DNA from 3 places in the Petrimonas sp. genome. Region 1 is predicted to be linked to each of the others. Evidence: riboswitches for the same ligand, from Rfam matches in the RefSeq annotation. Region 1 holds a riboswitch; each other region holds the start of a gene.

The links. Region 1 has a riboswitch for cobalamin ahead of AACM02_RS07875 (TonB-dependent receptor plug domain-containing protein). Riboswitches for the same ligand answer to the same signal wherever they lie in the genome.
Region 2: linked by a shared signal. The riboswitch ahead of AACM02_RS10410 (TonB-dependent receptor) and the one ahead of AACM02_RS07875 (TonB-dependent receptor plug domain-containing protein) in region 1 are both predicted to bind cobalamin.
Region 3: linked by a shared signal. The riboswitch ahead of nrdD (anaerobic ribonucleoside-triphosphate reductase) and the one ahead of AACM02_RS07875 (TonB-dependent receptor plug domain-containing protein) in region 1 are both predicted to bind cobalamin.

What each region holds. Positions count from the first base shown of each region.
Region 1 is NZ_OY997410.1:1,916,055-1,920,852, forward strand. Features, by position in the region: gene AACM02_RS07870 (YncE family protein) at 1-450, opposite strand, end outside; gene AACM02_RS07875 (TonB-dependent receptor plug domain-containing protein) at 463-2,484, opposite strand; cobalamin riboswitch at 2,591-2,856, opposite strand; gene AACM02_RS07880 (hypothetical protein) at 2,910-3,782, shown strand; gene AACM02_RS07885 (DUF6146 family protein) at 3,785-4,624, shown strand; gene AACM02_RS07890 (PqqD family peptide modification chaperone) at 4,672-4,798, shown strand, end outside.
Region 2 is NZ_OY997410.1:2,491,220-2,496,017, reverse strand. Features, by position in the region: gene AACM02_RS10410 (TonB-dependent receptor) at 1-1,592, opposite strand, end outside; cobalamin riboswitch at 1,730-1,933, opposite strand; gene AACM02_RS10405 (ABC transporter ATP-binding protein) at 1,989-2,798, opposite strand; gene AACM02_RS10400 (iron chelate uptake ABC transporter family permease subunit) at 2,795-3,808, opposite strand; gene AACM02_RS10395 (cob(I)yrinic acid a,c-diamide adenosyltransferase) at 3,836-4,366, opposite strand; gene AACM02_RS10390 (helical backbone metal receptor) at 4,378-4,798, opposite strand, start outside.
Region 3 is NZ_OY997410.1:2,379,501-2,384,298, forward strand. Features, by position in the region: gene purH (bifunctional phosphoribosylaminoimidazolecarboxamide formyltransferase/IMP cyclohydrolase) at 1-350, opposite strand, end outside; cobalamin riboswitch at 681-895, shown strand; gene nrdD (anaerobic ribonucleoside-triphosphate reductase) at 1,016-3,145, shown strand; gene nrdG (anaerobic ribonucleoside-triphosphate reductase activating protein) at 3,246-3,707, shown strand; gene AACM02_RS09905 (metallophosphoesterase) at 3,864-4,798, opposite strand, start outside.

The DNA.
Region 1 (4,798 bases):
GGTGTCGATGCGGGTGACGGTGTCATCGTGTGAAGTGACATACACTTTTCCTCCGTAAGCCGCGGCATACCGGGGTTGCTTTGCCTGGTTAGTAGCGGTTTTCATCGGGATCTGTTTCAGTGATTTCCCCGTGTTAGCGGCAATCACCTCAACGGTGCTGGACGAGTTGACCACAACGTAGATTTTGGCTCCGTACCGGATGGCGTCGTTGGCTGTGTCGCCCAAACCCCTTTGGTTGACAGACGTGAAATAATCCTTGGTCAATACCTGTTTATCAAAGTCGTAATGCGCAAGCGACGCGCTGTTGTCTCCGTAAAATCCTTCGGAAAGGATCAGAATACGCTTGGCTTCCTTTGCCGGAAGTTCAGTTTCATCGATAACGGTCTCGGGCGTGCAGGCCGTAAAAAACGCAGTTGTGAGCAGCAGAATAAATACAAAATACTTCTTCATTTATTTAAATATTTAAAAGTTTATGGAAATGGTTCCCCTGAATGACCGTCCCGGCATCGGGAAGTTGCGGACGATCTCGTAGTTCTTGTTTCCCAGGTTGAGGGCCTCGACCGACAGGCCGATCCTGTTGTGTTTTATCTCAACACTCTTCGACAGCGAAATGCCGTGATCGGCATACCCGCTCAACCTGTTCTCCGGCATGTTCTGTGCCGAGGTGTACCGTGTTCCCGACCACAGCAACGTGTAAGCCGCGTTTAGCCAGGGCGTTTCCACAACAGCCCGGCCCGAACCCGAGAAGCGGGGCGTATAGGGCAATTGATGGTTATAGGCTGGGCTGCCGGGGTTGGACTTGTTTCGGGAATCCTGAAAGGTGAACGAACTTCCGGCAAGCAGCTTTACCTTGGAGGAAAGCGCAAAAGCACTTTCCAGCGCAATGTCCACGCCGCAAATCTCCACCGAGCCAAAGTTCATCATGCTCCACTCGAAGATGTTCCGGTTGGGGTAGGCGACAATCTTGTTGTTGATCTTGTTGAAATAGGCATCTGTGGTCATTGTCAGCAGCAGGAGCCGGTCGCCCGCGGACGTGGAATAAGTGAACCCTATGTTGACCTGATGCGTATCTTCGGGTTTCAGGTCCCGTTTCCCCACGCGCGAATAATACAGGTCGTTGAAGGTGGGTAGCCGGAAAATATTTTTGTAGAACGCCCTCAGGCGGAAATCGATCGCTTCGAAAGGCTGGAACGTTAGGCTGGAGTATGGGGAGAGCCTGTGCCGGTTGTCTGCAGCCGTACCCGACCGTACGTGCTCCGATGTCTGTGTGTAAAGGAGGCTGGCCGTGGCCAGGAGCCGGTCGGAGACGTACTTCGCGGCAAGGCTCGAGAGTGAGGTGTAGCGGGTGGGGTAGGCAAAATCCGGCAGATTGGCCGACATGTTGTTCATCACGACATCCGTTGATGCTGAGAAAGAGAGGTTCTCCAATGCCCTGAACAGGGCCGAAACCGATCCGTAAAACTCGTTTTGCCGGTACCTGTTTTCCAGTTTCCCTTCCGCATTTAAAAATTCCGGATCGAGGTAATACACATAGCCGTGGTTATACTTGGCATTTGCCTGTAAGGCCCACCGCCCGGAGAGGTTGTTGAGGTAGTGTGCCTGCGTGAAAAAGGTGTTGTCCCGGAGCCGTTGTTTGGAAAAGCCGGACGTGTTGTAGAGGATGGTGGCTCCGGGCAGTCCGCGTTCCGACTGGTAGTAGTAGGTGCGCAGGTTTCCGCTGCTTTTATCGGAAAAGTTGGCGAACAGGGCACCCTCCAGCCGGAGGTTCTTCACATCGGTATTTTCGCGTTTCTCTACCGATGAGCTGTCTCTTCCGGCCTCACCGTAATGCAAGATGTACGGGTACTCACCGTTAGCGGACAGCCATTCGCCGCTCAGCGATGCCGATAGCTTTTCGTTAAGTTTCAGGTTGGTGGAGACTGCCGGGTTGAACATGCCGAACGATCCGGCTTTGAGCGAAGCCCTCCCGTTGACCTTTTTTCCCGGGCCTACCTGTGGTGCGGCGCTCTGGATGTTCAGTACCGAGGCTGACGCGAACAGCCGGGCCGGTTGAAAGATGTTATCGCTTTGTCCCGAGTTCAGGGAGATCATATCGACGTTGTCCAGGGCAAACCGGCCGATATCTATTTGTCCCGTTTGTATGTCGTTTATGGTAAAGCCGTTGTAGTTCACCGCCGTGTGGCTGGCACCGAGGCTACGTACCGATACGGCCTTGAGCCCGCCGATACCCCCGAAGTCCTTCACGGTAACGCCGGGAAAGTGTTTAACCACGTCGGACAGCTGCAACGCATTGAGGTTCCGGATCGATTTTCGCAATAAAATACGCATCGGAGCCGATGAGCGGATTTCCCGGTCGCCATACCTCTCCGTCACGACCACTTCGGGCAGGTGCTGCAAGCTGTCGAGGCTGGTCTGCGCCAGCAACGGAGTAGTTACCGCATAAAGTGCGGCAACGATTACTGCATTTCTTTTTAAAACATTCATCTTATACCGAATTTTTAATTCCGGTAAAGCATTCTGAAAATGAAGCGCGTAAATAAAAAAGATTCTGTTCGCGAGTCGTTTTCAAGCTCTATCCCCCGAAAGCCATTAACAGGTGCGAAACGATGGCAGGTCTTCTGACTTACTTCCGTGTCCTGAACGCCTTCCCAAAACCGGTTTTCGAGCTTCTTTCCGAAGCTAGTGCCTCCCTTGTGGGGAAGCAGGAGCGGGTTTTAGTGGCAAAAGGTGATCTGTTCAGCACGTGAAACGAAGCTTACAGCAGCGGGTCTGTTCAGGATTTTCACCTGATTCCCTTTTCATTACGGTTCCGAAGCCAAATCTGGAACGCGTAACACCAACATTTCGAGGACAAAGATAGGTAAAAAAAAGTGGAAAGAAAATAAAAAAATATATCTTTGTGTTGAGTTATGAATGAGAAACTTAAATACAGTGTGGCCGGGCATCTATTCTGCATAGAAACCCCCGACAGGGCACGTACTACCGGAATTATGCCGAATTACACCCCTTTCCGGGTGGAAAATAGTTCCGGCGATGATTTTTTGTTCAGTTTAAGAGGCCACCGGGAGGTTCATCTGCCCGAATTTCCGCCGGACGATACGATGGAGTGGAACGGCGTGGACTATCGGGTGTACCACTCACCGGAAGGGATGGTTGTCTCCATGAAACAGGGGGAGAAGGAACACCGGTTCTTTGCTCCGGCAGACTGGAAGGAGGTGGTTTGCGATCTCTCGTTTACCGATAAAAACGAAGCCGTCTTTCTCAATAGTTTCCTGAGGCTGGCCTTTGGCGTGACCTCCATCCTTGCGAACCGGACCATCAAGATTCATGCCTCCGTGACGGAACTGAACGGCAAGGCGCTGGTTTTTTTAGGTAGGAGCGGAACGGGAAAAAGTACCCACAGCCGGCTGTGGAGAGAGTTTGTGCCTGGCTGTACGCTGCTGAACGATGATGAACCGCTGATACGCGTGTTCGAAGACGAGCCGGTAAGGGTTTACGGAGCTCCCTGGAGCGGAAGCACGGCCTGCTTCAGGAACGCGTCCGCGGAGGTTGCCGCTTTCGTCCACCTGTACCAGAGCCCCGAAAATCGGTTGACACGGCTCAGGAACGTTGAAGCGCTCTCTTCGTTGTATGCTTCGGCGGCGATGCTCCGGTCGGATGCCGGTAATAAAGACCGGGTGCTGGATGTTGTTGCGGCTGTTTTGCAACGTGTACCGGTTTACCGGCTCGATTGCCGGCCGGACTATGAAGCTGTGTCATTAACCCGCTCGTTATTGCCGTAAGAATGGAATCCCTGATTGTCCCGAACGAGGTCTTCTTTTCGCATATTCTGGAGGAAATTGAAGCGCGCCGTGCGGTGAGGATTCCGGTAAAGGGAAACAGTATGCTGCCTTTTATCCGCCCGTTGACGGATCAGGTCGAACTCTCGGAATTAACCGGGCAATCGGTGACAAAAGGGAATATCGTGCTGGCCAGGACGAACGGGAGCAACTATGTTGTTCACAGGATCGAGAAGGTTGAAGGGGAGGTGGTGACGCTCAGGGGCGACGGTAATCTGTCTGTCCGCGAGCGATGCGACAAGGGAAATGTCGTTGCGGAGGTGACGGCTGTTTATAAGAAGGGAAGGAAAATCAGCAAGGGAAGCCTTGAATGGAACCTGGCAAGAGATTGTTGGTTTACGAGCCCGTTGTTACGAAGGTTTTATCTGGGAATTAGCAGAAATATGAAAAAAATATTTTTTTTATTCACCGTTCTCGCATTCCTGGCAGCCTGTTCAGGGCCAAAAGGGATGGTGAAAATTGAACCGCCGCAGGAAGATTCGGTGGAATACGAGCTGATTGTATTTGATCCGGGATTTGAAACATGGTACACACTCCAGAATTCCCCGGCCAGGTATCGTTCTCAGGAGTACTACGAAGGTTGGAACCAGCAATATGTGTCGGAATGGAATTACCTGGCGACCCAGCCCCGGAGAAGATCGTTCTTTGAGTCTATCATAGGGTATGAGCCGGGTGTGGATTATGGGTTTGAACTGAACCACAAACTGTTCTACTATTTCCAGTACGTGGAACATGTGCTGCGGATACCGATATTGCCCAACGGCCCTTCGGGAGTGATATACTGATTGAAGGGCGTATGCCGTAAACGGCTTTAATAAAAATAACAAGTCAAATGAAGATAAAAGAGAACATCAGAATCAAACAGATAGGGGATGAGTCCATCCTGGTTTCCCACGACGGGGAGAACATGAACTACACCCGCGTAATATCGCTCAACAAATCCGCGGAATTTCTGATAG
Region 2 (4,798 bases), 580 kb from region 1:
TTGCCCATACCGGATGTTCTTCGTGTTACAATTTTATTTTTGTGGGTTGTGTTGAAATAGGTTAGGTCAAAATAAAATGTATCCCGATAATACCCCATTCCTCCTTCGTAGGTGATTGACGTTTCGGGTTTCAAGTCTGCATTTCCCACATAGGCCATCCTGAATGGCCACTCGCCAACCAAGGTATTTACCTCATAAAAGCCCGATGTGGCAAATGCGTCGGGAATACTGAATGCTTTTCCCACACTTGCATGGACGTTGAACCCTTTAGGCAGGTTGTATTTTAGTCCCAGAGATGGAATCAGATAAAAATAATTGTCCGAGGTGCTCTTATTACTCAGGCTATCATGTTTGAAGATTTTATACCGGATATAGTTTGCTCTTAATCCTCCATTTATGGATAAGTCTCCCAACTCGTAATTTGTTTGAACAAAAGCCGATAACCGTTGATTTCTGTTGTTTGGCTTATAGGGGCTTGCTTCATTTCCTTTTTTTGATTGGCGGGTAGATTGATAATCCAGCACATCATAGTCCATGCCTGCCAACAGGGTTATATGATTGAGATAATACGTATTGTTTGTTCTCACACCATACTCACTCACATCATCCTTAAAAGAGATGAAATTGGTTTTGTCGCTTGCCGCTGTTTCGTAATTCCAGTTTTTTTCGTTGGAATAGTAAGGTGCAATGATTAATTTGTTGTTTTCAGACGTGTGTGATATTTCGCTGAACAGATTGAGTCTGCCGATATCTTTTTTGGATGCAATCTGAGTGAAGTAATTTCCGGGTGTTTCCACATCCGAAGCCAGGTTGTAGAACGACGATACAGACACGTTCCATTGGTTGTTCACGGAATAGTTTAGTTTTCCAAAGAGTTGAGACATCTGAAACGTGGTGTTCGGATACACATCGCCATATGATTTTTCGTCGAGGATGAGCTTCTCCGTTTTGGATATTTTCAACAAATTTTTTCCGCCTATACGGTAATCTTTTTGCTGTATCTGGTTCGAAAAACCCACGACGACACCAACTCTGTCAGAAAGCATGCCCGCCGCATTGGCATCGAACGAAGTTGTGCCAAAACTTCCGCCTTTGAGCGAAACTTCCCCGGTTTTTTGTAACGTTGCTTTTTTTGTGATGATGTTTATTACGCCTCCCATGGCATCGGTTCCGTAGAGAACCGAATAGGGGCCTTTGATCACTTCGATACGTTCAATAACCGATGTGGGTAAGGTTGTTAAATTGCTTGTCCCGGATGGTAATCCGTCAATCATTACAAGGGTATAGCTGCGTGCGTGCGCTGTAGGTGAAAATCCCCTCATACCCACGGTGGCTGACGCACCGGGATATTGAATCATGTCAAGATTTGTTGCTCTCTTTAGAAGCTCAGCTGCATTTTCGGCAGGAATAGACACGATTTTGTCTTTGTCAATAATTTCCACTTTTTGTGGAATACTTTTAAGTGGCAAGTTCATTCGTGTTGCCGTAACAACAACCTCGTCGAGATCGTAATCCTTAACGGTCTCCTGGGCTTGTAGCATCCCTGCAAAAGCAAGCAGGGCCGCAACTCCCGATAAAATTTTTTTGTACATAAATAAAAAAATTTACAGTTAAACAATTAATGATTTGTGTAACCATAAACTTTCGAGAAGGAAAAGGGAATGGCAGGCATGCCATAACCTGATTGGGTCTTGTAGAAAACACCTTGCTTTTATCCCCGAAAGCGTATGATAGATGATGGCTTTCGGACAGGTCTTCCGGCTCGTTTCTGTTTTCTGATGCCTTCCCATCCCGGACAACGGAACAGTGACAATACAACTCAGAAAACATTTTGAAACATACGGCTGCGGGTACAGCTTTGGATTCTTCCGCTTGAGGCGGGATTACCAAATTCCATGATGTCTAAAAGCAGGTACAAAGGTAACGTTTTATTTTAATTTCAGAAAGAAAACCCTTTTTATTAAATAGAGAACCTAGTGGTTCTGGTCTTATAGCTCGTTTAACTCTCTTAATCTTCGTTCCGAGACAGGAAAGACCACCGGTTTTCCCGATACGGGATTTATTTTTACAACCACAACGGTATCGTAAACATGCTCGATGTTCTCGTATGTAAGAACGTTTTCGGGACTCCCTTTCCTGTGGATTCTACCGTTTTTCATCATGATGAGGTAATCGCAGTATTCGGCAGCCAATGTTAAGTCATGCACAATCATGATCACGGATAATTTCAGCTCATCGTTAAGTTTTTGCATCAGGTTCATGAACTTCACCTGGTGGGTGATGTCGAGGTGCGACGTGGGTTCATCCAGCAGTAAAAGCGCCGGATTCTGGCAGAGTGCCGAAGCAATGCTTGCCATTTGTTGTTCTCCTCCGCTCAGTTCAGCCATGGATTTGTCGCGAAGCCGGTACGTATTGGTCAACTGCATGTAGTGATGTGCAATATCTATATCTTCGGCCTTGTCGAAAAACTGAAACGGTTTCCTGTAGGGCATTCTTCCCATCAATACGTATTCTTCGACCGTGATGTGGGTTGTTTCCGTAAATTGCGATACAATAGCGATTTTCTGTGCTTTTTCGCGGAGCGTCAACAGCGATAAATCCCTGTCTTCGAACAGAACAGATCCGGAGCGTACGGGAAGGTCGCCGGAGATACCGCGGAAAAGTGTGGTTTTCCCCGATCCGTTAGGGCCAATGATGCCGGTAAAGGTGCCTTCAATTAAAGAAAAGCTGATACCGTTTATAGAAAAGCCGTTCTTGTAACCACACGAAAAATTATTTAATGTGAGTAATTCTTTCATATTCGCAGCAGTTTAGAGCGTTTTTGAGAACGGCTTAGTAAGACAATAAAAACTACTCCTCCCACAATTCCTGTAATTACGCCGATAGGTAATTCGTTAGGAGAAATGATGGTCCGGGCAATAATATCACACAATATTAAAAAAATACTTCCGCTTAAAAAAGAGGAAACCAGCATAATGCGATAATCCGAACCTACAAACAGGCGGACAATGTGAGGAATAACCAATCCAACAAATCCAATAACTCCTCCAACGGCGATACAGGCACCGGTGAGGACAGAGGTAATAACAAATAAAATACGAATAGTGGCATTGGAATTAATGCCTAAATGGCGGGCTTTTTCCTCCCCCAGGCGTAGCGCATTGAGTGGCATCACAAACAGATAAGAAATAAGCAGGCAAACGATTGACAAGACAACCATGGCTCCGATCATGGCGGTATTGGATTCGTTGAGCGATCCCATAATCCAGAAGACAATGCCGTGGATGTTTTCTGTCGCTGTGATGGACATTAAAAACATCATCAACGAGGACGAGATAAAACTGATCATAACACCGATAAGGAGCATCCTGTTCACACTCAGTGCACCCTTTTTCAAACTTAATGTATAAACCAGAAATATGGTTGTAAATGCACCGATAAATCCGGCAAGCGGCAAAAGTAGGATGTTAAGCAAGTGTAATCCTGCCACGATGGCAAACGTAACACCCAGGGATGCTCCCCCCGATATGCCCAGTGTGTAGGGCTCCACCAGGGGATTGCGGTAAATTCCTTGTAATATGGCGCCGGCCAGGCTCAGGCTCCCGCCTATGGCAAAGCCAAGCAATGTGCGCGGAATACGAATGTAAAACAACACGCCGTACTCCATGCTCTCCTTATCGGCGAGAATTTGCGGAATTTTTTTATAGGGTATGGGGATTTCGCCAATGCTTAGCGATAGAATTATGACAACAGATAATGCTACCAAAAACAGAAGAACGTAGATGAACCAAATGAGTTTTTTAGACATATTCTTGCTATTACAATTCTCAAATCATCAATACTCTATTCCTTCGCGGCTAAAAACGCCTTTATCGTAGGGATGTTTTATTTTCCGGATGAAACTCACGTAATCGGCCAGATCCATAACATTCGGAGTGGCTCCTCTTCCCGTTAGGATGAGTTCCGTATGAGGAGGCTTGTTTTTCATAAAATCAATTAAGGTATTTTCTTCCAGGTAATTATCCCTGACGGAGATAAGTATTTCGTCGAGAATAAGCATGTCTGTCTGATCGTTTTTCAGCATCCGGTTAAGGGTGTCGATTGCTTCGGAAACCTCGCGCTTGATTGCGTTTTCGTCAATACTTCTATCCAGGTGCGGATGTCCTTTTGCAAAGGTGAATACCTGAGCGCCAAGCTTCTTCAGGCCATCAATTTCGGTATATCCGTATTTTTCAGGCTTTTTGTGAAAAGAGCAGTAAACCACCTTTAATCCGCTTCCCAATGCACGTATGGCCAATCCTACCGATGCCGTTGTTTTTCCTTTTCCGTCACCGGTATAAATATGTATAAGTCCTAAGTTATTCACAGTCTGAAGTTTTATTTGTTTATTATTTTTTCCAAGACTTCCATTGTTTGTACAAAAGTAATGGGAGTCGGTTGACAAGCAATGTCCGACTCAATAATGTGTATCTGTTTTTTTCTTGATGCTGTCAGTTGGGAGTACCTGCTCCAGGTGTCTTTTTCTTCTTTTCCTACGATACCCATGGTGACTATAAAAATATAGTCGGGATTTTGGGTTATTACAAATTCACGGCTCACCGAACCCCGTTTCAAGGTTTTTGCTATATTTTCCGCTCCTAAAAAATTCATGTAATCATCCATAAAAGTATTGGGCAACACCGAGAATAGAGGATTAGCGCCTATTTGAAAAAACATCCGGGGCTTTCTTCCCCATTTTATTCCGGATGAGATGTTTTTTATTTTTTGCTCGCTTTCGAGCACTATCCGGCGGGCTCTT
Region 3 (4,798 bases), 460 kb from region 1:
GGAGCTTGTGTAGCTACGGTTTCTTCAAACGGATATAAATCAACGATGACCAGGTCTATAGAGGGAATATCATAGGATTTGATGATTTTCCGGTCCTGCTCCTCGTCACGGCGGTACAGAATTCCCCCGAAAACTTTAGGATGCAGTGTCTTTACCCGTCCGCCTAGAATAGATGGATAGCCGGTAACATCCTCCACCGATTCACACTCATAACCCAACGACTGGATAAAATCACGGGTTCCCCCCGTTGATATAAGCTTTACGTTTAAACTGTTCAGCAATTTCAATATCTCCTCCAGGCCGTCTTTGTGGTATACCGAAATGAGTGCCGAATTTATTTTCTTTGACATCAATGATTATTTTTTTAAAGAATACAAAGGTATAAAATCTATCGGTCATTTTTGTGAAATTGGAGTTTGTTTTATGAATTTTTGAGAAAAAGAAGCTGTTCGGGGTTGTGCGACCGGATGGCGACCGCTTTTATCATGCTTTTTTAAATAATTATGCAAAGTATAGCAATTAATCAGTAGAAAAAAAAGAAAATATTGTCACTTGAATTTAATCAAGGAACTATCGAAATTAAAATATATAAATTTAATAATCAGAAATATAAAAAATAAAAGCACCTATGTTGATAACTTTTCCGGAAAACTTTATTGGTTTTCTAAAAAAGTAAATTTACCTTTGTGGTAACATTTGGTTTTTATTCATAGTTGTCTTTATGAATAAAATAAAAGGGAATGCCGTGAAAATCGGCAACAGTTCCCGCTGCTGTAAGCTCTTTTTTTGCGTGCTGAACAAACACCTCCATAGCCACTGTTTCGATAAACCGGAACGGGAAGGCGTTCAGACACGGGAGTAAGTCAGAAGACCTGCCAGATGTATTTATATACTCTTTTTGATGTCTTTCGGGTAAAAAGACGGTTAAAAATTTGATATCCCTATTTGTTATTTTAAAAACTGGCAGGTTTGCAGGTTTCAAGGGCTATTTATCCAATTATCTAAATGTCTAAATATGGGCAACAAAGAAATTTTTATTGTAAAACGAGACGGGAAAAAGGTTCCCTTCTCCATCGAGAAAATCAGAAATGCCGTTGCAAAAGCATTTCTGGCGGTAGGATCTTTCGCCACCGAAGAGGACTTTATCACGCTCCTCTCCCACCTCCACATTTCTGACGGCATGACTGTGGAAGAAATTCAGAACCAGGTAGAAACAGCGCTGATGAGGGAAAAATACTTCGCCGTTGCAAAAGCATACATGCTCTACCGGCAGAAACATACCGAAACACGTGAAATCCAGAGCAAGATGAACTTCCTGATGAACTATTGCAACGCACAGAACGCAGCAACGGGAAGCAAGTTCGATGCCAATGCCAACGTAGAGAAGAAAAACATTGCCACCCTCATCGGGGAATTACCCAAAAAGAACTTCATTGACCTAAACCGGAAAATGATCACCGACCGTATGAAGGAGATCTACGGGAAGGAGCTTGCCGACAAATACATCGGTATGCTGAACGAGCATTTTATCTATAAAAACGATGAGACCAGCCTAGCCAACTACTGTGCCAGCATCACGATGTACCCGTGGTTGCTGAACGGCACCCTTCCCATCGGTGGCAACTCCATGCCCCCGACCAACCTGAAATCGTTCTGCGGTGGGTTCATCAATATGGTGTTCATCGTGTCGAGCATGCTCAGCGGCGCCTGCGCCACGCCCGAGTTCCTGATGTACCTGGACTATTTTATCCGAAAAGAGTACGGCGACGACTATTTCGGGCGTTCCGGGGACGTGGTGGACCTGTCAAGGAGGCAACGAACAATAGACAAAATGATTACCGACTGCTTCGAACAGATCGTTTATTCCATCAACCAGCCTACGGGAGCACGTAATTTCCAGGCGGTTTTCTGGAATATTTCCTACTACGACAGGCTCTACTTCGAAAGCCTGTTCGGGGAATTCCTTTTTCCCGACGGATCACGCCCCGTATGGGAATCGCTCAGCTGGTTACAGAAACGATTTATGAAATGGTTTAACAAGGAACGCACCAAAACCGTGCTTACCTTTCCGGTGGAAACGATGGCATTGCTCTCGCGGGAAGAGGATGTGATCGATACAGAATATTCCGATTTTACCGCCGAAATGTATGCCGAAGGACACTCTTTCTTTACCTATATGAGCGACAATGCCGACTCATTATCGAGCTGCTGTCGCCTGCGCAACAAGATTCAGGACAACGGGTTCAGTTATACATTGGGGGCCGGCGGAGTGTCCACCGGATCGAAAAGCGTGCTCACCATCAACCTGAACCGCTGCGTTCAGTTCGCAAAACGTACGGGACAACCCTACAGCATTTTCCTTGAAGAGGTGGTGGACTTGACACACAAGGTACAGACCGCCTATAACGAAAACCTGAAGATGTTCCAACAAAAAGGGATGCTACCGTTGTTCGACGCGGGATACATCAACTTGGACCGTCAATACCTTACTATCGGTGTAAATGGGTTAGTGGAGGCGGCTGAATCGCTGGGGATAGCCATCAACCACAATCCTCAATATAAGGCCTTCGTACAGGAGGTGCTCGGGATCATTGAGCGATACAACAAAAAATACCGGTCGAGAGAATTGATGTTCAACTGTGAGATGATTCCCGCGGAAAACGTGGGCGTGAAACATGCCAAATGGGACAGGGAGGACGGTTATTTTGTACCGCGCGACTGCTACAATAGCTATTTTTACCGGGTGGAAGATCCATCGCTGAACGTGATCGACAAGTTCCGCCTGCATGGACGGGACTATATTGAGCACCTGACGGGCGGATCGGCGCTTCACCTGAACCTGGAGGAACATCTCTCAAAAGCACAATACCGACAGTTATTGCGCGTAGCAGCCCACGAAGGCTGCAACTATTTCACCTTCAACATTCCAAATACCGTATGCAACGATTGTGGCGTCATCGACAAGCGCTTTCTGAAAGAATGCCCCGGATGCAGATCCCTGAATGTGGACTACCTCACACGCATTATCGGCTATATGAAGAGGGTGAGCAATTTCTCGGCTGCCCGGCAAGCGGAAGCGGAAAGAAGACATTACGGAAAGCCGGACACAACAGAGAAGCCTAAAGAGGAACCTATTATTTATTAAGGTTATACATTAGCCGCAAGCATACCAAAGCTATGTTTGAGAATGAGATGCCAGAAAGGTATTACAGAAAAGCGGACATTTCAACCATAAGATAATTTTTATGCTTAAATATACAGACTATGATATTGTTTTTCAAGAGATTCCCGACGAGGTGACGTTAGCCGTCAACCTGTCGGGTTGCCCGCACCGCTGCAAAGGGTGCCACAGTCCTCACCTGCAGCAAGACATAGGGGAGGAACTGAACGAAGGAGCCCTTTCGAGACTGCTGCAGCTCTATGAGCATTCAATCACCTGCATCTGTTTTATGGGGGGCGATGCTCATGCCGAAGAGGTATGCCAGCTGGCAAACCATATCCGGATGGGTTGGAAAGGAAAGCTTAAAACGGCATGGTATTCAGGAAACAGTAACCTGCATCCTATGGCTACTGGTCGTTTTGATTATGTGAAAACAGGCCCCTATCTGGAAGCACTGGGAGGGTTAAACAAAAAAACAACCAATCAACGGTTGTACAGGTTTACAGGCGGCAGTTTTAAGGACATTACAGCAGAAATGCAGAAATAAAAAAACTCTCTACTTTTTATTTATTATTTTGAAAAGGCATTCCAAGTGATTGGCGTGCCTTTTAGTTAACTCTGCTCATAAAAAACAGCCTACAATCACTTGCCGGCTGCGTAGAGCGGTGAGTAGAGCCGCTTAAAATAGAGAGAATGAAAAATATTATTCGGAAAACAACTTCACTTCTACCTCATCGTTGACATTTTCATTAGCGTAAAAGTTTCCGTTGTTTATATTTTCATTAGTATTGAGTGTTAGAAAATAATTCAAGTCGTTTATAGAGTTATCCATCAGCCTTCCCTTTACGACTCCCTTTCCCGTAAGAAAAGTGTTTTCCCAAATGCTTGAGACGGCCTGTTTGGTCTTTTTAATCGTCTTGCTGCGTACAACAAGTTTCTCTATAATCCCCGACAAGCTTCCAGCAGATGCTTTACACAAGTCACGCACAAAACTGTCAATGGCTAATAACAACTCCTCTTTATGCCGGTGCGCATTCTCTATATTGTTTTCGTTTCCTCCGTAATGCGCAACAAGCATTTCCACAGCCGAGGGAGACAAGTTGGACAATACCATATCCGTAAACTTCTCCGCATCGGGAATGCGGATTATCCCCTTAAGCCATCGGGGTAAATATACAGGCAAGGATGAATGATATTCACTGATAAGAGCCGATATCATCTCATTAAAGCCTACATCAACCATCTTTTTCGCATAAGCCTGGAAATTCATACCCGAAGGAATAGGAAAATCTATACTATCCGTTAATTTTGTTTGTATGTCCAGATGGTTATTCGAAAGATCAATCACCTGGTAAGGACACGGATAAGTCACAACGGAGCCTGTCTCAATATCGTAAAGATAATTGCTTTTTTCATCTTCGATTCGGGCAATATCCGATGCATGAAAGTGTCCGGTAAACACAACATTCAGGCCGGCTTCCATGAATGATTGCTGAACCCATTCGAAATTATCGACGAGGTAAGGGCTAGCAAAAAAAGACTGATGGTCGAAATGTTCCACTACTCCGTGATGCATCATGGCAATCACTTGTTTTCCCAATAACTTAGCAAGCCGGACTTCATTTTTTATCCAGTTCA